DNA from 3 places in the Leifsonia sp. NPDC058248 genome. Region 2 is predicted to be linked to each of the others. Evidence: predicted binding sites of a transcription regulator. Region 2 holds the regulator's gene; each other region holds the start of a gene.
The links. The regulator HrcA, encoded in region 2, represses chaperone genes, less so after heat shock. The targets are predictions, from matches to a motif close to TTNGCACTCGNNNNNNNCGAGTGCNAA.
Positions count from the first base shown of each region.

Region 1: the regulator HrcA is predicted to act here: its motif matches at 2,648-2,674, upstream of groES (co-chaperone GroES).
Region 3: the regulator HrcA is predicted to act here: its motif matches at 3,887-3,913, upstream of groL (chaperonin GroEL).

Region 1 covers NZ_JBHVXB010000006.1:79,747-86,687, forward strand. The annotation lists gene guaB (IMP dehydrogenase) at 1-1,080, opposite strand, end outside; gene rarD (EamA family transporter RarD) at 1,190-2,158, opposite strand; gene groES (co-chaperone GroES) at 2,257-2,553, opposite strand; gene ACFVV5_RS11185 (SAM-dependent methyltransferase) at 2,692-3,885, shown strand; gene ACFVV5_RS11190 (DUF4190 domain-containing protein) at 3,973-4,647, opposite strand; gene tsaD (tRNA (adenosine(37)-N6)-threonylcarbamoyltransferase complex transferase subunit TsaD) at 4,816-5,886, opposite strand; gene rimI (ribosomal protein S18-alanine N-acetyltransferase) at 5,883-6,317, opposite strand; gene tsaB (tRNA (adenosine(37)-N6)-threonylcarbamoyltransferase complex dimerization subunit type 1 TsaB) at 6,365-6,941, opposite strand, start outside.
Region 2 covers NZ_JBHVXB010000002.1:125,350-132,290, forward strand. The annotation lists gene ACFVV5_RS03685 (hypothetical protein) at 1-548, opposite strand, end outside; gene ACFVV5_RS03690 (DUF1990 family protein) at 676-1,323, shown strand; gene hemW (radical SAM family heme chaperone HemW) at 1,325-2,554, shown strand; gene ACFVV5_RS03700 (DUF4870 domain-containing protein) at 2,588-2,971, opposite strand; gene ACFVV5_RS03705 (DUF4870 domain-containing protein) at 3,134-3,592, opposite strand; gene hrcA (heat-inducible transcriptional repressor HrcA) at 3,802-4,821, shown strand; gene dnaJ (molecular chaperone DnaJ) at 4,849-5,958, shown strand; gene ACFVV5_RS03720 (16S rRNA (uracil(1498)-N(3))-methyltransferase) at 5,966-6,694, shown strand; gene ACFVV5_RS03725 (DUF222 domain-containing protein) at 6,835-6,941, shown strand, end outside.
Region 3 covers NZ_JBHVXB010000012.1:49,749-56,689, reverse strand. The annotation lists gene ACFVV5_RS17415 (dihydrolipoamide acetyltransferase family protein) at 1-202, shown strand, start outside; gene ACFVV5_RS17410 (hypothetical protein) at 199-330, shown strand; gene ACFVV5_RS17405 (DMT family transporter) at 381-1,343, shown strand; gene ACFVV5_RS17400 (nitroreductase family protein) at 1,327-1,884, opposite strand; gene msrB (peptide-methionine (R)-S-oxide reductase MsrB) at 1,881-2,282, opposite strand; gene ACFVV5_RS17390 (DUF3263 domain-containing protein) at 2,503-2,805, shown strand; gene ACFVV5_RS17385 (LytR C-terminal domain-containing protein) at 2,820-3,368, shown strand; gene ACFVV5_RS17380 (cold-shock protein) at 3,554-3,757, shown strand; gene groL (chaperonin GroEL) at 3,959-5,578, shown strand; gene ACFVV5_RS17370 (sensor histidine kinase) at 5,754-6,941, opposite strand, start outside.

The DNA of each region.
Region 1 (6,941 bases), on a different contig from region 2:
GGCGACGAGGGCCTTGGCGATGTCGCCCGAATACTGCAGACCGCCGTCGGCGATGAGCGGGACACCGGCCGCGCGGGCGGCGAGAGAAGCCTCGTAGACGGCCGTGACCTGCGGGACGCCGACTCCGGCGACCACGCGCGTGGTGCAGATCGAGCCCGGTCCGACGCCCACCTTGATGGCGTCCGCTCCGGCGTCGATGAGCGCCTGGGCGCCCGAGCGCGTCGCCACGTTGCCGCCGATGACGTCGACGTGCGAGGCACGCGGCTCCGCCTTGAGGCGGCGGATGATGTCGAGCACGCCGGCGCTGTCGCCGTTGGCGGTGTCGACCACGAGGACGTCGACGCCCGCGTCGACCAGCGTCATCGCGCGCTCCCAGGCGTCGCCGAAGAAGCCGATGGCGGCGCCGACGCGGAGGCGGCCCTCGTCGTCTTTGGTGGCGTTCGGGTACTGCTCGCTCTTGTCGAAGTCTTTGACGGTGATCAGGCCGCGGAGCTTGCCGTCGGCGTCGACCAGCGGCAGCTTCTCGATCTTGTGCTGCGCGAAGATGGCGATCGCGGAGTCCGGGTCGATTCCGACCGGAGCGGTGATGAGCGGCTGACGCGTCATCACATCGCGGACGTACGTGGTGGTGCGCTCGAACGGCGAGACGAACCGCATGTCGCGGTTGGTGATGATGCCGACGAGGGTGCCGTCGCCCTCGATGACCGGGAGCCCGCTCACACGGAACTGGCCGCAGAGCAGGTCGACCTCTTCGACGGTGGCGTCGGGTGTCGTGGTCACCGGGTTCGTGATCATGCCCGACTCGGACCGCTTGACCTTGTCGACGTGCGCCGCCTGGTCTTCGATCGAGAGGTTGCGATGCAGGATGCCGAGGCCGCCGTTGCGTGCCATTGCGATGGCCATGCGCGATTCCGTCACGGTGTCCATCGCGCTCGACAGCAGCGGGGAGGCCACCCGGATGCGCTTGGTGAGCTGCGAGGACGTGTCCGCCTCACTGGGGATGACGTCGGTGTGCCCGGGGAGGAGCATCACGTCGTCGTAGGTCAAACCGATGAAGCCGAACGGATCCGTCTGATCCATTTCACCCCTTTAAGCGTCGCGAGGAACGGGAGAATCCGCCCGCCACCGGCGCCGCGGCCAATGAATTCACAAGCGGTATTGGCAATGCTAACGGCAGAACCCTGGGGATTTATTCCACGGTCGCGATGTCGAGTTCGGCTGCCCGCCGGTTGGAGCGCGCGGCGAAGATCATGTCGACGGTGAGGATGAGCAGGGCCAGCCACACGATGCTGAACCCGACCCAGCGTTCCGGCGGCATGGCTTCGTGCAGCAGCACGACACCGACCAGGAACTGGATGAACGGCGCGAAGTACTGGATGAATCCCATGTAGATCAGCGGCAGTCGTCGGGAGGCGGCGGCGAAGAACAGCAGCGGAACGGCGGTGATGACGCCGGTGCCGATCATGGCGACGGTGTGCCAGGGGCTGATGGTGCCGATCGTGATTCCGACGGTGGCGCCCACGACGATGAGCTGGACGATGGCCACCGGGCTGAGCCAGATGGTCTCGAGAGTGAGGCCGGAGACGGCGTCGACCGAGCCGCCGACCCGCTTCTTGATCAGCCCGTACAACCCGAAGGAGAAGGCCAGGATGAGGGCGATCCACGGCATCGACCCGTACCCGACCGCGAGCACGATCACCGCGACCACGCTGACCCCGACCGCGACCCACTGCGCCACGCGGAGCTTCTCGCGCTGCACGAGCACGCCGAGGAAGACGGTGACGATCGGGTTGATGAAGTACCCGAGCGCTGCTTCGACCACGTGCCCGGAGACCGTGGCGAGCACATAGGTCTGCCAGTTGACGTAGATGAGGGCGCCCGCGACGCCCATCGTGAACACGACGCGCTTGTTGAGCAGCAGGACGCCGAACGCGCGCCACTTTCGCGTGACCGTGAGCAGGATCGCGCAGAACACCAGCGAGAACAGCACCCGCCACGCCACGATCTCGAACGCGCTGGCGGGCACGAGCGACAGGAAGTAGATGGGCAGGATGCCCCACAGCACATACGCCGAGATGGCGTAGATCATCCCGGAGCGACGGTGCTCGGACAACGGTGCGGCCGTGACGGCTGCCGATTCGGTTTCGCTCTGGGACATTCCTGTGAGTCTACGCACCGCGCAGACGGCCGGCCGGCATCCGCGAGACGACGAAGGGCCCGGATGCCGAAGCATCCGGGCCCTTCAGAGCCGAGTCGTCAGCGGACGACGACGGCCAGAACGTCGCGAGCGGAGAGCACGAGGTACGTGTCGCCGGAGAAGGCGACCTCGGTTCCGCCGTACTTGGAGTAGAGGACCTTGTCGCCGACGACGACGTCGATCGGGACGCGGTTGCCGTTGTCGTCGATGCGGCCGGGGCCGACAGCGATGACCTCGCCCTCCTGCGGCTTCTCCTTGGCGGTGTCGGGAATGACGAGACCGGAAGCAGTGGTCTGCTCAGCCTCGACCTGCTTGATAACGATGCGATCCTCGAGCGGCTTGATGGAGACCGACACGGTTGACCTCTTTCTTCAACTAAACACTGGCTTGAACTAAGACTGGAGTTAGCACACTCGCACTGAGAGTGCTAACACGAGTTTAGAGGGTTCGTTAGCAGTCACGCAACGTGAGTGCCAAGAGGGTAGCGTGAAGGCATGGAACGGTCGGAACTGCTGGAGCTGTTGTCGGCCGAAGGTCTGCGACTGCTCGATTCCCTTCCGCCGTACACCTCGAAGGCCGACGTGCTCCGCCTGGTGAGCGATCTACGCAAAGCGGGCCACCCGCCGGGCCTCGTCGCCGCCGTGCTCACGCAGTCCAAGCTGCGCGCCAGGGCGCGGGTCAAGTTCGGTCCGTTCGCCGACCGGATGCTGTTCACCGAGGCCGGGCTCGAGCAGGCCACCCGCCTGTCTGTGGCCGCCCGGCACGCGGGCCGCTTCGCGGCCGCCCAGCTCGACCATGTCGCCGACCTCGGCTGCGGGATCGGCGGGGACGCGATGGCTCTCGCCGCGCTCGAGCTCGAGGTGACGGCGGTGGAGGCCGACGAGGTCACCGCCGCGATCGCCAGCTTCAACCTGGCGCCCTTCCCGAACGCCACCGTTCAGCTCGGCCGTGCCGAAGACGCCGACCTGCGGAGCGTCGACGGCGTGTTCCTCGACCCCGCGCGCCGCACGGCCGGTCACGGGCAGACGTCGCGTCTCACCGACCCCGACGAGTACTCGCCGAGCCTCGGCTTCGCTTTCGAGCTGGCAACGGGGCGCTCGGTCGGCGTGAAGCTCGGGCCCGGACTCGACCGCGACCTCATCCCGTCGACAGCCGAGGCCCAGTGGATCTCCGTCGACGGCCAGCTCGTCGAGATGGGCCTCTGGTTCGGCGCGCTCGCCCGGCCGGGCATCCGGCGCGCTGCTCTGGTGCTCCACGGCGACGAGGCGCACGAGCTGACGGCGGCGTCCGACAGCGACGATGTGGAGACCGGCACCCTCGGCGCGTACCTGTACGAGCCGAACGGGGCGGTCATCCGGGCCCGGCTCATCGGCGACCTCGCCCGCTCGCTCGACGCCCGCATGGTGAGCGACGGGATCGCCTATTTCACCACGGATGCCCCCGCGCAGACGCCGTTCGCCGCGGGATTCCGTGTGCTCGAGCAGCTCCCGTTCCAGGAGCGCGACCTCAAACGGGCCCTCAAGGAGCGCGGCATCGGCACCCTCGAGATCAAGAAGCGGGGGGTGGATGTCGACCCCGCCGCCCTGCGCAAGCGGCTGTCGCTGAGCGGCGGGGAGTCCGCGACCATCGTGCTCACCCGGGTCGGCGGCAAGCACACCGCTTTGCTCGTCGAGCGTCTCGACGGCTGAGGGCGAACCGCATTCCGGCTCCTGGAACAGCAGAAGCCGGCCGGCGCTGAGCGCCGGCCGGCCTGCGTTCGAGGACGAGTCCCCGAATCAGTACTGGAGGTTCGTGCGGTACGCCGACAGCGCGATCAGCGCGACGATCAGAACCGCCCAGACGACCAGCGCGATGACGATGCTGACGAAACCGGTGATGATGCCGGTGAGCCAGAAGCCCTTGGCCGCCGGCTCCTTCTTGCGGCCGATGAAGCCCAGGATCACGGCGGCCACGCCGAAGGGGAAACCGAGGCCGTAGACCCAGCCGAGGACGATGCCGATGATGCCGCCGACCATCGACAGGATGCTCAGGATCGGCGACTTGGCCTGGGGAGCGTAGGGCTGCGCGTAGCCGGGGGCCGGCTGACCGTAGGCCGGCGCGCCGTAGGGCTGCTGCTGACCATACGGCGGCTGCTGGCCGTAGGGCTGCTGGCCGTACGGCTGCTGCCCGTACGGCTGCTGCTGACCGTAGGCCGGGGCGGCGGGCGGCTGACCGTAGCCGGGCTGCTGGCCGTAGTAGCCGGGCGCGACAGGCGGAGCGGGCGGAGCGGGCGGAGCAGGCGGGACCGGGGCGGCGGGAGCACCGTCGGCCGGGGCGCCCGGGGCAGCGGGTCCCGACGCCGCGGGCGCGGGCGGAACGGCGCCGGTGGTGTCATCCGCAGGAGCGGGCGGAACGGCGCCGTTCTGGGCGTCGGGTTCCGTCGGCTCGGCGGGCACGTTCGGATCGGTCATGGGGCCAATCTCCTTAGAATTCTGAGAAGTAGCTGTATCGCAGCCATAGTGGCAGGCGGCCCCAAGGGTGTCAACGGACTCCCCCGACGCGCGCTGTGCCTCCAGACTACGGCGCTGAGGGCATCCGGAACCGGTCGTCACTCCAATTGGGGACCCTGGTACGACGTGTCAGCGAGCGACCTGGATCTCCGTGACCGGCAGCGTCGAATCAGCCCCGAACGAGAGCTCGCTCGGCTCGCGGCCGGCCATGATGAGCTGGGCTCCGAGCGCTGCGATCATCGCCCCGTTGTCGGTGCACAACGACAGGGCCGGGATGCGCAGCGCGACTCCCGCGGCGGCCGTCCGTTCTGCGGCCACCTCGCGCACACGAGCGTTCGCCACCACGCCGCCGCCGAGCAGCAGCCGCGGAACCCCGTAGTCGCGGCAGGCGGCGAGCGCCTTGGTCAGCAGCACGTCGACGACCGCCTCACGGAAGCTCGCGGCGACGTCGGCGACGGGCACAGGCTCCCCCGCATCCTGGCGCTGCTCGACCCATCGGGCGACCGCGGTCTTCAGCCCGGAGAACGAGAAGTCGTAGCGGTGCGCTTCGAGGTCTTTGGGCTTCGTGAGGCCACGCGGGAAACGGATGGCCTTGGGGTCGCCGCCGGCCGCGACGCGGTCGATCTGCGGGCCGCCGGGGTAGGGCAGGCCGAGGACCCGCGCCACCTTGTCGAAGGCCTCGCCGGCGGCGTCGTCGATGGTCTCCCCGAGCAGCTCGACATCGGTGACGAGGTCGCGCACCAGCAGCAGCGACGTGTGGCCGCCCGAGACGAGCAGGGCGATCGTGGGCAGCTCGACCGGATGCCCGGGGCCGCCGGCCGCGTCGAGCAGATCGGCGCCGACGTGGCCGACGAGGTGATTCACCGCGTAGATCGGCTTGCCGATCGAGAGGGCGAGCGCCTTCGCCGCGCCGACGCCGACCATCAGCGCCCCCGACAGTCCCGGTCCGCTGGTCACCGCCACCGCGTCGACGTCGGCGAGGTCGATGCCCGCGTCGGCGACGGCGGTGCGCAGCGTGGGTGTGAGCGCCTCCAGGTGCGCCCGCGCCGCCACTTCGGGCACCACACCGCCGTAACGCGCATGCTCGTCCATCGACGAGGCGATGGTGTTCGACAGCAGGGTCGTTCCCCGGACGATCCCGATGCCGGTCTCGTCGCAGGAGGTCTCGATGCCGAGGACGAGAGGGTTCTCGCGGTTCATGCGATGGTCGTCTCCGGGGTCGGGACGGTGAGGCGCATCACGATCGCGTCCACGTCGTCGGGCTGGTAGTAGCGCGGGCGCACGCCGATCTGCTCGAATCCGAGCGACCGGTAGAGCGTCTGGGCGCCGGGGTTGTCGGCCCTCACCTCGAGGAAGACCTCGCGTGCACCGCGCTTGCGCGCCTCGCCGACCAGGGCGAGCATCAGGGTGCGGCCCAGCCCGTGCCTGCGTGCATCCGGTGCGACCGCGATGGTCTGGATGTCGCCTTCGGCGGCGCCGTCGGGGGCCAGCAGTCCGGCGTAGCCGTCGATGCGCTCCGGATGCTCGGGCTCGAACGCCACCAGATAGTAGGTGTGCTCGCTGCCCACCTCCGACCGCATCGATCGCTCGGACCAGGCATCGGTGGTGAAGGTCGCCCGCTCGAGCTCCATGATCGCCGAGACGTCGTCGCGGGTGGCCCGCCGGAGCTGCCAGGCGGTCACGCGCTCACCCGCTTCGGGCCGTTCGAGAGCGTGACGTCGGGAGAGCGGAGGTACAGGGGTTCGTCGGCCGCGAACCGGCGGCCGTTCGCGTAGAGCTGCTCGGCGAGCATCCCGAGGGCGCCGGCGGAGACGACCTGGGCGTCGAACCGGTGCAGGGCCGGATGCGGCAGAGCGTCGGGTCTGCTGAGCCCGGGGCCGTCTTCGCGGATCGGCAGGCCAGCCTCGTCGACACCCACGTAGGCCGTCCAGTAGAGCTCGCGGCGGCGTGCATCCGTCACCACCAGAAGCCCGCCCTCGTGACCGGCGCCGTAGCGCTCGAACGCCACGGCGTCGTGACTGACCACGGGAACGAGGGGCTTTCGTGCCCCGAAGGCGAAGGCCTTGGCGGCAGCGATTCCGACGCGCAGCCCGGTGAACGGGCCCGGTCCCATTCCGGCGGCCACCCCGGAGAGCGACGACACCGCCACCCCGGATTCGCGCAGCACGGCCTGAATGAGATCGCCGATCACTTCGGCGTGCCGCATCGTGTCGGACTGCGACCGCTCGGCGAGCACTCCCCCGTCGCGGTCGACG
Region 2 (6,941 bases):
ATGTCGCAGGACCGGCCGTCCCCGTTCGAGCAGCCTCCGACCGAGCGCGTTCCCTCAGCGAGCTCGTCGAAGGTGGCGATGTCGTACACCTTCGACCTCGTCGCGGAATCGAAGGACGCTGCAGCATCCGGCAGCACAGCGACGCGCAGGTAGTGGAGGTACGAGGGCGGATCCCCCCACTCGCAGTCGAAATAGCCGGCCCGCAGCGCAGCGAGCACGGTCGTCGCCGATGGCGGGTTCACCGCGGACAGGAAGACCGCTCGCGTGTTCGGCAGGGCGCCGTCCGCAGGTGGCGCGATCGTGTAGCCGATGGGCGCCTGGAGAACGAGAGCCGGATCGACGCGGGCGAGCGTCGAGGACGGGACGAGCGAGGCGCAGGTGGGATAGCTCGGTTCAGGGGACGGGGTCGACGCCACGGGCGCAGCCGGTGCCTGCTGCGTCGCCTGGGCCGCTGGGGCCGAAGCGGACGCCTGTGGCGTGCATCCGGTGAGCGCGAGCACGGCGCACAGCGACGAGACCGCAACCGCTGTTCGTCTCCGAACGCCCATCACCACCCCTTTCCCGCGCCGCTCGCGCGGGTCTGGGCACACAGTATCCGAGCCGGAGGGCCCGGCACAGAGAGCGGGCGCCCCCCAAAGTGAGGTGAGCTGCATCAGACTCTCGTAAAGTTGAGGCATGCGACGCTCCACGTTCACCGATCAGCCCGTCACGTACGGCGCGGTGGGCGGCACCCAGGCGGCCGACCTCCTCTACTACCCGCCGAAGGGCTACCGGCCGATCGAACGGCAGGCGCGGCTCGGCAGCGGCGACGAGCGGTTCAAGACCGCGGTGAGCGCGCTGATGACGTGGGGGGTGCAGCGCGGCAGCGGCATCCGGGTCACCGAGGCGCAGGAGGGGACGGGCGTCCAGTACGAGGGCGTGATCTTCAATCCCGACGGCACTCCGGCCAAGCTGCAGGAGCACCGGCAGGCCGAGGCGGTGTTCGCGGACGACGGCTCGCCCTACATCGTCAACGGGATGACCGCTGTGCTGAAAATCCCGTTCTGGCCGCTGAAGGTGTCGGCGCCCATCCGGGTCGTCTACGTGATCGACGAGCAGAATCGGGTCGGGTTCGCATACGGGACTCTTCACGGGCATCCGGAGAGCGGCGAAGAGGCGTTCATCGTCGAGCGGCGCGACGACGGTTCCGTGTGGTTCGTGCTGCGGGCGTTCTCGCAGCCGGCGAACGGCTTCTTCCGGGCGACGTCGCCGATCCTGCGGCTGGTGCAGCGCCATTACACCGCCAAATACCTGCGCTCGCTCCTTCCCGTGCGGTCGGTCTGACGTGCCCGGTGCTCTGCCGCTGGGCGATCCGGCACCCGCCGACGGCCTCCTCCCGGCCTCCACGCTCGACGATGCGAGCAGGCGCAACTTCGGCGTCTACCTGCACGTGCCGTTCTGCCGCGTGCGCTGCGGATACTGCGACTTCAACACGTACACCTCCACCGAACTGCGCGGCGTCTCGCAGAGCGACTACGCGAGCCACGCCATCCATGAGGTGGGGTTCGCCGCCGGCGCACTGACGGCCAGCGGACTGCCGCAACGTCCCGTCTCCACCGTCTTCTTCGGGGGCGGGACCCCGACCATGCTGCCCTCGACCGACCTGACCCGGATGCTCGGAGCGGTCGTCGACGCCTGGGGTCTGGCCCCCGGGGCCGAGGTCACCACTGAGGCCAATCCCGACTCGGTCGACGCGGAGTACCTCCTCCGGCTCGCCGACGCCGGTTTCACGCGGGTCTCGTTCGGGATGCAGTCGGCCGTGCCGCACGTGCTCGCGACCCTCGAGCGCACTCACGACCCCGAGCGCGTGCCGCTCGTCGTGCAGTGGGCGCGTGACGCCGGTCTGCAGGTCAGCCTCGACCTCATCTACGGGACGCCGGGGGAGTCGCTCGACGACTGGTCACGCTCGCTCGCTGCCGCGATCGCGTGCGCTCCCGACCACCTCTCGGCCTACTCGCTGATCGTCGAACCCGGGACCAAGCTGGCGCGGCAGATCAAGTCCGGCGTCGTGCCCGAGCCCGACGAAGACCTGCAGGCCGACATGTACGAACTGGCGGATGCGCGCCTCGCCGACGCCGGCTACGGCTGGTACGAGGTGAGCAACTGGGCGACCGACGACGCGCACCGCTCCCGTCACAACCTCGCGTACTGGCAGGGCCACGACTGGTGGGGCGTCGGGCCCGGTGCGCACAGCCATGTGGGCGGCGTGCGCTGGTGGAACGTCAAGCATCCGGCGGCCTACGCCGGGCGCATCCTCGCGGGAGAGTCTCCCGCGGCCGGACGCGAGACGCTCGACGCCGAGACGCAGCGGGTGGAGCGCGTGCTGCTGCTCACGCGCATCCGGGACGGCCTGTCGACGGGCGAGCTCGACGGGCGCGGGCGCACCGCCGTCGCGGGTCTCATCGCCGACGGTCTGGTAGACGCGAGAGCCGCCCTGCGCGGATCGGTGGAGCTGACCCTGCGCGGGCGGCTTCTGGCGGACGCCGTGGTGCGACGCCTGCTGGCCGACGACTGACGCGTCTTCGACGAGGTCGTCGCCGGCCGGCGGCTAGCTGACGAACTTGATGGCGACCGGGTAGGTGTAGAACTGTCCCTGGTTCGCCTTGACCGCCGCGATGATGCTGAAGACGATGTTGATCACCCAGGCGGCGAGCAGGATGAACAGGCCGACGAAGACGATCGACAGGATCCAGCCGACGACGTACGCGATGAAGATCGTGATCTGGAAGTTGAGCGCGGTCGCGGTGTGCGTGCGCACGAACGGGCCCTTGTCTTTGAGCACGAGATATCCGATCAGCGCCGGAATCCAGTTGAACAGGATGCCGCCGATGTGCACGAGGGTCGCCCAGAGCTTCTCGTCGGAGGGACTGAGCTGCTGCGGGGCGCCGCCGTACGGGGCGCCGGGCGGGGGAGGCGGGGGCGTTGCGGACATTTTCACTCCTAGGCTGCGCCCGTGAACGGGCGGGTCGTGGACCTGTGTCGTCCCCAACTGTAGGCCCACAGCGTCGAAACTGAGAAGGTGCCGAGAGGATCGGGCCCTCTCGGCACCTCGCCGGATCAGCGCGTCAGCGCGCTGTGCGGTCAGTGCTTCGCGTCACTTGATGAAACGGAAGTTGACGGGGTAGCGGTAGGTTCCGCCGCTGTTGACGCGCACGAAACCGAGAATCGAGAACACCAGGTTCACGACGTACAGGATCCACGGGATGAGCGTGAGGAACACCCAGCCGACCGGCGTCAGGATGAGGGCGATGCCGAGGATGTACGACACGAGCCACACGATGAGCCAGGTGATCTGCCAGTTGAGGGCTTCCTTTGACTCCTGACGGGTCAGCTGACCGCGGTCCTTGAACACGAGGAAGATGATCAGCGAGGGGAGGATCCAGAGGATGCCGCCCAGGTGCGCGAACGAGGCCCACTGCTTGTCCTGGGCCGGGTCGAGCGGAGCGGCCGGCGCCGCGTAGGGCTGCTGCGGCTGCTGCGGCGGTTGCGGAGGCTGTTGCGGGGGGACTCCGCCGGAGTTCGGATCGATCGGAGGCTGGTTCTGGTCGCTCATGATCGGTGCCTTTCGTTCGAGATGGTTCGAAGCGAAACCGCTCGGCCGGCCGCGACCTGCCGATCAGTGCGAGCCGCGCTGTTGTGGCATCGCATGCATACGGTACTGCCGGGAATCTCGCAGGTGCAATGAATGTGACTGCGTGTCGGCGCGTTATGATTAGCACTCAGGATCAGCGAGTGCTAACACGTTTTCGGGAGGCGAGTCGGATGGTGTCTGATCGGAGCCTCGAAGTGCTTCGCGTCATCGTGCAGGACTACGTCGCGTCCCGTGAGCCGGTCGGCTCCAAGAGCATCGTCGAGCGGCACGCGTTCGGCGTCTCGGCCGCGACCATCCGCAACGACATGGCCGCGCTCGAAGAGGAAGAGCTGATCGTCGCACCGCACACGTCGTCCGGACGGGTGCCCACCGACAAGGGCTATCGCCTGTTCGTCGACCACCTGGCGGAGGTCCGGCCGCTGAGTCCGGCGCAGCGTCAGGCGATCGAGATGTTCCTCGGTCAGTCCATCGACCTCGACGATGTGCTCGCCCGCACGGTGAGACTGCTCTCGCAGCTGACCAACCAGGTGGCACTGGTCCAGTATCCGTCGATGACCCGCTCGCGCATCCGGCACATCGAGCTCGTGATGCTGGCGCCTCGCCGCCTGCTGAGCGTGCTCATCACCGACTCGGGCGCGGTGGAGCAGCGGACCATCGAGCTCGGCGCCGACCTGAGCGACGAAGACGTGGCCGAGATCCGCGGGGCGATCAACGGCGCCTCAGCGGGGCTCTCGCTCGGGGACGCCGCGAGCCGGCTCCGCGACCTCCCGGATGCTCTCACCGATCGCACCCGTGCGATGGTCCACCCCGTTGCGACCGCGCTCATCGACCAGATCGCCGCCAACCGCCAGGACAAGCTCGTCATGGCGGGCGCCGCCAACCTGGTGCGCACCGAGCACGATTTCACCGGGAGCATCTACCCGGTGCTGGAGGCCATCGAGGAGCAGGTCGTGCTGCTGAGGCTCTTCGGCGAGATGGCCACGGATCAACACGGCGTGGCCGTGAGCATCGGCCGGGAGAACGCCGCCTTCGGGCTGGCGGAGACCTCGATCCTGTCGAGCGGGTACACGTCGTCCGGCACGGACATCGCCCGCCTCGGAGTGCTCGGACCGCTTCGCATGGACTACTCCAACAACATGGCCGCCGTTCGCGCGGTCGCCCGTTACCTCTCCCGCCTGCTGGGCGAATAAGAAACGAACGAGAAGGAAAAGCCGTACGTGGCCGACCACTATGAAGTCCTGGGCGTTGAGCGCAACGCCACCCCCGACGAGATCAAGAAGGCGTACCGCCGTCTGGCCCGGGAACTGCATCCCGATGTGAATCCGAGCCCGGAGGCGTCCGAGCGGTTCAAGCAGGTCACCCACGCCTACGACGTGCTGAGCGACCCCAATCAGCGCGAGCAGTACGACCTCGGTCCGCAGCCCGGCTTCGGCGGGGCCGGTGGCGCCAACTTCGGCGGCTTCGGCGACATCTTCGAGACGTTCTTCGGAGGCGGCGGCGCCACCCGCGGACCCAAGTCGCGTCGCGAACGCGGCCAGGATGCGCTGCTCCGCGTCGAGGTCGAGCTCGACGAGGTCATCTTCGGCACCCACCGCGACCTCGAAGTCGACACCGCCATCGTCTGCGAGACGTGCAATGGCTCCTGCTGCCAGCCGGGCACGGCTCCCGTCACCTGCGATATCTGCCACGGCACCGGCAGCATCCAGCGCTCGGTCCGCTCGCTGCTCGGCAACGTCATGACGTCGAGCCCCTGCGGCACGTGCCGCGGCTACGGCACCGTCATCGCGACCCCGTGCGTCACCTGCCAGGGCCAGGGCCGAGTTCGCGCCCGCCGCACGGTGCCGGTCGACATCCCGGCCGGCGTCGACACCGGTCTGCGTCTGCAGATGCCGGGCAGCGGCGAGGCGGGCCCCGCGGGCGGCCCGAACGGCGACCTCTACCTCGAGATCAAGGTGAAGCACCACGACGTCTTCAGCCGCGACGGCGACGACCTCCTGTGCACGCTGGAGGTCTCGATGACGGATGCGATCCTCGGCACCACGGCGACCGTCAAGGCCCTCGACGGCGACATCTCCCTCGACCTCAAGGCCGGCGTTCAGAGCGCGGACATCCTCACCGTCAAGGATCGCGGGATCACGCACCTCCGCGGCAGCGGGCGGGGAGACCTGCGCGTGGGCATCCAGGTCGTGACGCCGACCAAGCTCGACCACAAGGAACGTGAGCTCATCAAGCAGTTCGCGGCGACCCACAAGCACGCCGACCCCAGCCTGGCGCATTTCCAGCAGGGCCTGTTCGCCAAGCTGCGCGACCGCTTCCTCAACGTCTGAGCGTCTCGTGAGCTCGCTGTACCTCCGCGAAGACCTCGAAGCCGTCGAGGTGGGCGCCCGCCTGTCCATCACCGGCGCCGAGGCCAAGCATGCGGCGACCGTCAACCGCACCCGGCCCGGGCAGACGGTGATGATCGGCAACGGCCGCGGCCTGGTTGCGACGGGCGAGGTCATCGACGCGACAGCGGCGGAACTCACCATCGACGTCGAGACCGTCCTGCGGGTCGACCGGCCGCAGCCGTCGATCACGCTGGTCCAGGCGCTGGCCAAGGGCGACCGCGACGAGCTCGCGATCCAGGCGTCGACCGAGCTGGGCGTCGACCGCGTGGTTCCATGGGCCGCATCACGCTCGGTCTCCCGCTGGGAGGGTGCCAAGGTCGCCAAGGGCCGCGAGCGCTGGTCGGCGATCGTGCGCGAGGCGGCGAAGCAGTCGATCCGCGCCTGGGTGCCCGAGGTCGGTGAGCTGGCCTCGACCAAGCAGGTCGCTGCACTGGGGGCGGACTCCCGGGTGCTGGTGCTCGAACCGGATGCGTCCACGCCGCTCACCGCGCTGGTTCCGGATGCTCGCCCGATCGTCCTCGTCGTCGGACCCGAAGGCGGAATCGCGCCGGCGGAGCTCGAGGCGCTGACGGCCGGCGGAGCGGAGCTGGTGCGACTGGGTGAGACCGTGCTGCGGACGTCGACGGCCGGTCCGGCGGCGCTGGCCGTGCTGAACGGTGCGCTCGGTCGGTGGTGAGGGTGGGTCGGTGGTGAGGCTGGGCCGGTGGTCGCCTCCTCCACAGGCGCGCTCCGGCTGGAGTTATCCACAGGGTTAAGTGCTGGTCAGGCGCTGTTTCTCATCGCCGAAATGTCGGTGGTCTGTGATTGACTCGATCTATGACTACCGATCGTGCGGCCCGCATGCGGGAGCTGCTTGCCGAATTCGCGGCACCGGCAGCGCTCGATCGCGACCAGCTGCTGGGCGCGCTGAGCGCCCTCGGCGA
Region 3 (6,941 bases), on a different contig from region 2:
GCGCCCGTGGGTCGTCGACGGTGCCGTGGTGCCGCGCCGGATCGCCCAGCTGTCGCTCGTGTTCGACCACCGGGTGACCGACGGTGGGGTGGCGGCCGGGATGCTCCGCGATGTCGCCGACGCCGTCGAGTCGCCGCTCGCCCTGCTCACCGACGCCCCACCGGCGCGAGCGCACGGCGTGAGCGTACGGTGTGAGGCATGACCGACAAGAAGCCGGAAGAGCACGACGCCGACCACGACCTGAGCGACGAGGGACTGGTGGCGCCCGAGGAGAACATCCCGTGGCTGCCCGAGCCCGAGCCGACCGACGGCGAGGCGCCCGCGCCCTGAGACCCGAACGCGGCGTTCGGATCGCGGCCTCGTCGCCCTAGGCTTGAGCGGTGACCCCGACGCCGAGTTCCCGCCTGCCCCTGTGGCTCGCGATCGTCTTCGCGGTGCTCTGCGGGGCGCTCGCCGCCGTCCAGTCCCAGATCAACGGCGAGCTCGGGAGGCGGCTCGGCGACGGGTTCGCCGCCGCGCTGATCTCCTTCGGGTCCGGCCTCGTGATCCTCATGATCGGGCTGGCCGTGGCTCCGGCCGGCCGTCGGGGGCTCGCCCGGGTCCGCACGGCGCTTCGTGACGGCGGACTCCGCTGGTGGTACGTGGGCGGCGGGGCGGCCGGCGCGTTCTTCGTGCTCTCGCAGAGCCTCACCGCGGCCGTCCTCGGCGTCGCCTTGTTCACCGTGGCCACAGTGGCCGGCCAGACGATCAGCGGACTCGTCTTCGACCGCATCGGGCTCGGCCCGGGCGGTCCCCGGCCGCTCAGTGCCCCGCGGGTCGTCGGTGCGGTCCTCGCGCTCTTCGCCGTCATCTGGGCAGTGTCGGGCCAGCTGGGAGGCGACGTCCCGGTCTGGATGCTCGTGCTCCCGCTCCTCGCCGGCCTCGGAATCGGCTGGCAGCAGGCGGTGAACGGCCAGGTGCGGGTGGTGGCGCAGAGCGCGCTCGCCGCGACCTTCGTCAACTTCGTGCTCGGCACGGCCGTGCTGCTCGTGCTGATGCTCGTGCACACGGCATTCGCGGGCTGGCCGAAGCCGCTGCCGCCGGAGCCGTGGCTCTACCTCGGAGGGGCGATCGGCTGCGTGTTCATCGGCGGTGTCGCGCTCCTCGTGCGCGTGACGGGCGTGCTCGTGCTCGGTCTGGCGACGATCGCCGGTCAGCTGCTCTCCGCGCTGCTGCTCGACCTGTTCGCGCCGAGCGCCGCGCATCCGGTGGCCTTCTCGACCGTCGCGGGAACCCTGCTCGCCCTCGTGGCCGTCGCGGTCGCGAGCATCCGGTGGCGGCGGCTGCCTACTCGAGTGCGCTGAGGAAGCGCCCGGGGTCGATGCTCTTGCGGTGACCTTCCTTCGAGTCCTCCGGGATGCCGCCGACGTACAGCCAGCCGAGCAGCCGCTCGTTCTTCACGAGGCCATGCATCTTGTGTACGGCTTTGGAGCGTGTGTGGTGGCCGGTGCGCCACATGACGCCCCAGCCGGCGTCGTGCAGGAGCAGGCTCAGGATGTGCGCGACACCCGACGCGACCGCGTCCTGCTCCCAGCCGGGCACCTTCTCGCTCTTCGTCCGCACCGACACGATCGCCAGCAGAAGCGACGAGCGCAGCGGCTTGGACGCGAGCTTCTCGGCGTCGGGGCCGGTCGCGCGGGCGTCCTTCACGAAGGCGTCCCCGAGCCGAACCCGTGCGGCTCCGCGGAGCTCGATGAGCCGCCACGGGTGCATGGCGCTGTGGTCCGCCACACGGCCGGCCGCGGCCACCAGCGCGAGGAGCTCCTCATGCGTGGGAGCCTGCTCCGTGACGCGCGAGTAGGAACGACGCCCGGCGACGGCGTCGACGATCGGCCGCACCGTCACTCGCCGGGAGTGAAGTTGAGCGAGATCGAGTTCATGCAGTAGCGGTCGCCGGTCGGCGTGCCGAAGCCGTCGTCGAAGACGTGGCCGAGGTGCGAACCGCAGGATGCGCAGCGCACCTCCGTGCGCACGACGCCGAGGCTGCGGTCCTCGAGGAGCTGGACCGCCTCGGGACGCACCGACTCGTAGAAGCTCGGCCAGCCGCATCCGGAGTCGAACTTCGTGCCGGACTTGAACAGCTCGGCGCCACAGGCGGCACAGGTGTAGAGGCCGGCGCGGCCCTCGTCGAGGAGCTCGCCGGTCCACGGACGCTCCGTCGCGGCCTCGCGGAGGACGGCGTACTGCTCGGGGCTGAGCTCCTCGCGCCACTCATCGTTGCTCTTGGTGACGTCGTAGTTCATGGCGGGGTCCTTTCGTCAGACACAACCCTAAACGGACGGACCCGCGTCCCTGTTCCCGGTTCCGTCCTCTATTACGCGCCACGTCCGCGGTTCGAGGTTCGCGGCGACCTGCCGCAGGGCTTGGGGCAACACACAGAATCGCGCGGATAGCATGTCCCCGAGCAGCGGGAAGACGGCGGCGGAGAGATACGGCAGCGATCAACGGCGGCAACGGAAGGGCGTGAGGGTGGCGAACGCGGCAGACGACCGGGCATCCGCCGGCCATCCCGACACCGGGCTGAGCGAGCGCGACGCGGCGATCCTCGCCTTCGAGCGCCAGTGGTGGCGTCACGCCGGCGCCAAGGAGCAGGCCATCCGCGAGGAGTTCGGCCTGTCCGCGGCACGGTACTATCAGCTGCTTGGGGCGTTGATCGACTCGCCCGCTGCCCTGCAGCACGACCCGATGCTCGTCAAGCGGCTCCAGCGACTGCGTGAGGCACGCCTGGCCGCCAGAAGCACCCGGACGCTTGCGTCCGACGACTGAGGACCACCGACACGATGGCTGAGAAGTACCCGAAGGACCGTTTCGACACGATCCCCGACGATCTGCACCGCGTCGGCGCCCACCGCGCGCCACGACCGAAGGGCCGCGGCTGGATCGGGTTCGGCTGGGCGGCGCTCGCCACGGTGGTGCTGGTGGGGCTCGGGGTCTTCGGGCTGTCGCTGGTCGACGGTGGGAACTCGTTCACAGGCAAGCTCGGCTCGCCGAGCGCCACACCGACGAAGACTCCGACCCCGACTCCGACCATCACCCCGACGGTCAACCCCGCGCTCTCGGTCAACGTCTTGAACGGAACCGCCACGGCGGGCCTCGCCAACAAGGTGGGCGACACCCTCCAGGCCGCGGGCTGGAAAGTGGGCGCGCGCGCCAACGCCAGCGACAACAACCTCACGCAGACCGTCGTCTACTACTCCGACCCGAAGAACCAGGCGGCAGCTCTCGGCGTCGTGCAGTCCCTGCCGGGGGCGAAGATCGCCGTGACGCAGGACTACGTGGAGACGGGCGCCGATCTGACGGTCGTCGTCGGCAGCGACTACAAGGGCTGATCCCCGCCGCCGGGGCCGACGGAACCGGTCCATGTTTCATGCGTGTTTAACTTCCAACGAATTCTCGTCATTTCCCGTTCGAATCCCGTAATCACTGGTGATTACTTGGAATGAAAGCATTAGTATCTGGATTCAACGCGCCGGTGATGGGCCGTCGCTACGAAACACAGCAATGGGAGTAATGCATGGCGAACGGAACCGTGAAGTGGTTCAACGCTGAGAAGGGCTACGGCTTCATCACCGTCGAAGGTGGGGGACAGGACGTTTTCGTTCACTACTCCGCGATCGACATGAGCGGCTACAAGGTCCTCGAGGAGGGCCAGCAGGTCGTATTCGAAGTCGGCAGCGGCCAGAAGGGCCCGCAGGCCGAGTCGGTGCGTCCGGCGTAGCACGCAGCAACCAACCAAGGAATGAGCGCCGCCCTCCCGAGGGGCGGCGCTCTTCTGTCTGCTGAGCTCTTCTGTCTGCTGACAGGGGACTCGCCTTGCACTCTCCAGCCCCGAGTGCCAGAATCGCTTTTAGCACTCCATCTGATCGAGTGCTAACTATTCGCATCTTTCGCAGACGTCCGGGAGGGACGAGAAACAACCATGGCAAAGATCATTGCTTTCAACGAGGACGCGCGCCGCGGCCTCGAGCGTGGCCTGAACATCCTGGCCGACACCGTGAAGGTGACGCTTGGCCCGCGCGGTCGCAACGTCGTGCTCGAGAAGAAGTGGGGCGCCCCCACGATCACCAACGACGGCGTCTCGATCGCCAAGGAGATCGAGCTCGACGACCCCTACGAGAAGATCGGCGCCGAGCTCGTCAAGGAGGTCGCCAAGAAGACCGATGACGTGGCCGGCGACGGAACCACCACGGCCACCGTGCTCGCACAGGCCCTGGTCAAGGAAGGCCTCCGCAACGTGGCCGCCGGTGCCGACCCCATCACCCTGAAGCGTGGCATCGAGAAGGCCGTCGCCGCTGTGACGACCGAGCTCATCGCCAACGCCAAGGAGGTCGAGACCAAGGAGGAGATCGCCGCCACCGCGTCCATCTCCGCCGGCGACGCCGAGATCGGCGACCTGATCGCCGAGGCCATCGACAAGGTCGGCAAAGAGGGTGTCGTCACCGTCGAGGAGTCGAACACCTTCGGCACCACCCTCGAGCTCACCGAGGGCATGCGCTTCGACAAGGGTTACCTCAACCCGTACTTCGTCACCGACCCCGAGCGCCAGGAAGCGGTCTTCGAAGACCCGTACATCCTGATCGCCAACCAGAAGATCTCGAGCATCAAAGACCTGCTCCCGATCGTCGACAAGGTGATCCAGGCCAACAAGCAGCTCCTGATCATCGCGGAGGACGTCGACGGCGAGGCTCTGGCCACGCTCGTCGTGAACAAGATCCGCGGCATCTTCAAGTCGGTCGCCGTCAAGGCCCCCGGCTTCGGCGACCGCCGCAAGGCGCAGCTGCAGGACATCGCGATCCTCACCGGCGGCCAGGTCATCTCCGAGGAGATCGGCCTCAAGCTCGAGAACGCGACGCTCGACCTGCTCGGTTCGGCCCGCAAGGTCATCGTCACCAAAGACGAAACCACGATCGTCGAAGGTGCCGGCGACGCTGAGCAGATCGCGGGACGCGTGTCCCAGATCCGCAAGGAGATCGAGAACACCGACAGCGACTACGACCGTGAGAAGCTGCAGGAGCGCCTGGCGAAGCTCGCCGGCGGTGTTGCGGTCATCAAGGCCGGAGCGGCCACCGAGGTCGAGCTCAAGGAGCGCAAGCACCGCATCGAAGACGCCGTGCGCAATGCCAAGGCCGCCGTCGAAGAGGGCATCGTCGCCGGTGGTGGCGTCGCCCTCATCCAGGCCGGCAAGACCGCCTTCGAGAAGCTCGAGCTGACCGGCGACGAGGCGACGGGCGCGAACATCGTGCGTGTCGCCATCGAGGCCCCGCTCAAGCAGATCGCGATCAACGCAGGCCTCGAGGCCGGCGTCGTCGTCGAGAAGGTCCGCAACCTCCCGGTGGGCCACGGCCTCAACGCCGCGACCGGCGAGTATGTCGACATGCTCGCCGCCGGCATCAACGACCCGGTGAAGGTCACCCGCTCGGCGCTGCAGAACGCGGCGTCCATCGCGGGCCTGTTCCTCACCACCGAGGCCGTCGTCGCCGACAAGCCGGAGAAGAACCCGGCCCCGGCCGGCGACCCGACCGGCGGCATGGACTTCTAAGTCTCACCGCAGCACCTGAAGGGGCGTCTCCTCGCGGAGGCGCCCCTTCTGCGTGCCCGGGTGCTCCAGGCCACTGGGACGCCTCACGCAATCGAGTCCGGAGTTGCTGGGTCGAAGCGAGCGATTTCGACCCAACAACTCCGGACTCGATTGCGGGGAGGCGCCCCCGGCGCCGTCAGCTCGCCGGGAGGCCCGTCTCGGGTGTGGCTGCGAACCGGGCCAGCGGCAGCGAGATCCGGAACGTGGCGCCGCCCCCTTCGGTCTCCACGACCTCGACGGTGCCGTTGTGGGCGGCGATGATCGACGACACGATCGCGAGGCCGAGACCGCTTCCGCCGGTCTCGCGGGTCCGCGACGTGTCGGCCCGCCAGAAGCGCTGGAAGATCTTCTCGCGGATCTGCGGCGGGATGCCCTCGCCGTGGTCGCGCACCTCGAGGATCGCACGTTCGGTCTGGTGGTTGACCTGCACCACGATCTCGATCGGGCTGTCGTTGTTCGTGAAGCGCAGCGCGTTGCCCATCAGGTTGGTCACCACCTGACGGATCTTGTTCTCCTCCGCCATCACGATCGCGGGCTCGGCCGCCGGCACCTGCGGGAGCAGCACCTGCTCGGCCGTCTCCACCTGGAGGGTCGAGCCGGCGCGCCGCGGGCGGCGGCTGCGGAGGCGTGCGATCGTCGCCCCGGCGAACGAGATCGGCCCGGTCGAGCTGGACGCTTTCGCGGCGGGCTCGGGGACGGCCATCGGCACCGTGTCGAGGCCCGGCTCGTCCGCTTGGACACGGGGGCGCAGGATGGCGTCGGGGGTCAGCACCGTGACGACGCGTCCGGGAGAGCCGGCCATCGCATCCATAGCGGCGTCGCGCGCGATCGGCACGAGGTCGACCGGATGCAGGTCGAGCGGTTTGGTCTCGTCGAGTCGCGCGAGCTCCAGGAGGTCTTCGACGAGGACACCCATGCGGATGGCCTCCTTCTCGATGCGGTCCATCGCCTGGGCGACGTCTTCGGGCGTCTGGAGGGCGCCCATCCGGTACAGCTCGGCGTAGCCGCGGACAGAGACGAGCGGGGTGCGCAGCTCGTGGCTGGCGTCGCCGACGAACCGGCGCATCTGGTCGATGGTCCTGGCGCGGTCGTTGAAGGCGCGGTCGATGCGGTTCAGCATCGTGTTGAGCGAGCGGTTGAGGCGGCCGACCTCGGTGTTGGGGGTGGCGCCGCCGAGCCGCTGGCTGAAGTCTCCGTCGGCGATGGATGCCGCCGTCTCCTCGACCGCGCGCAGCGGGGCGAACGTCGTGGTCACGAGCATCCGGGTGAGACCGGCGCCCACGATGACCACGATGACGCCGAAGCCGAGGAAGATCGCCAGGAA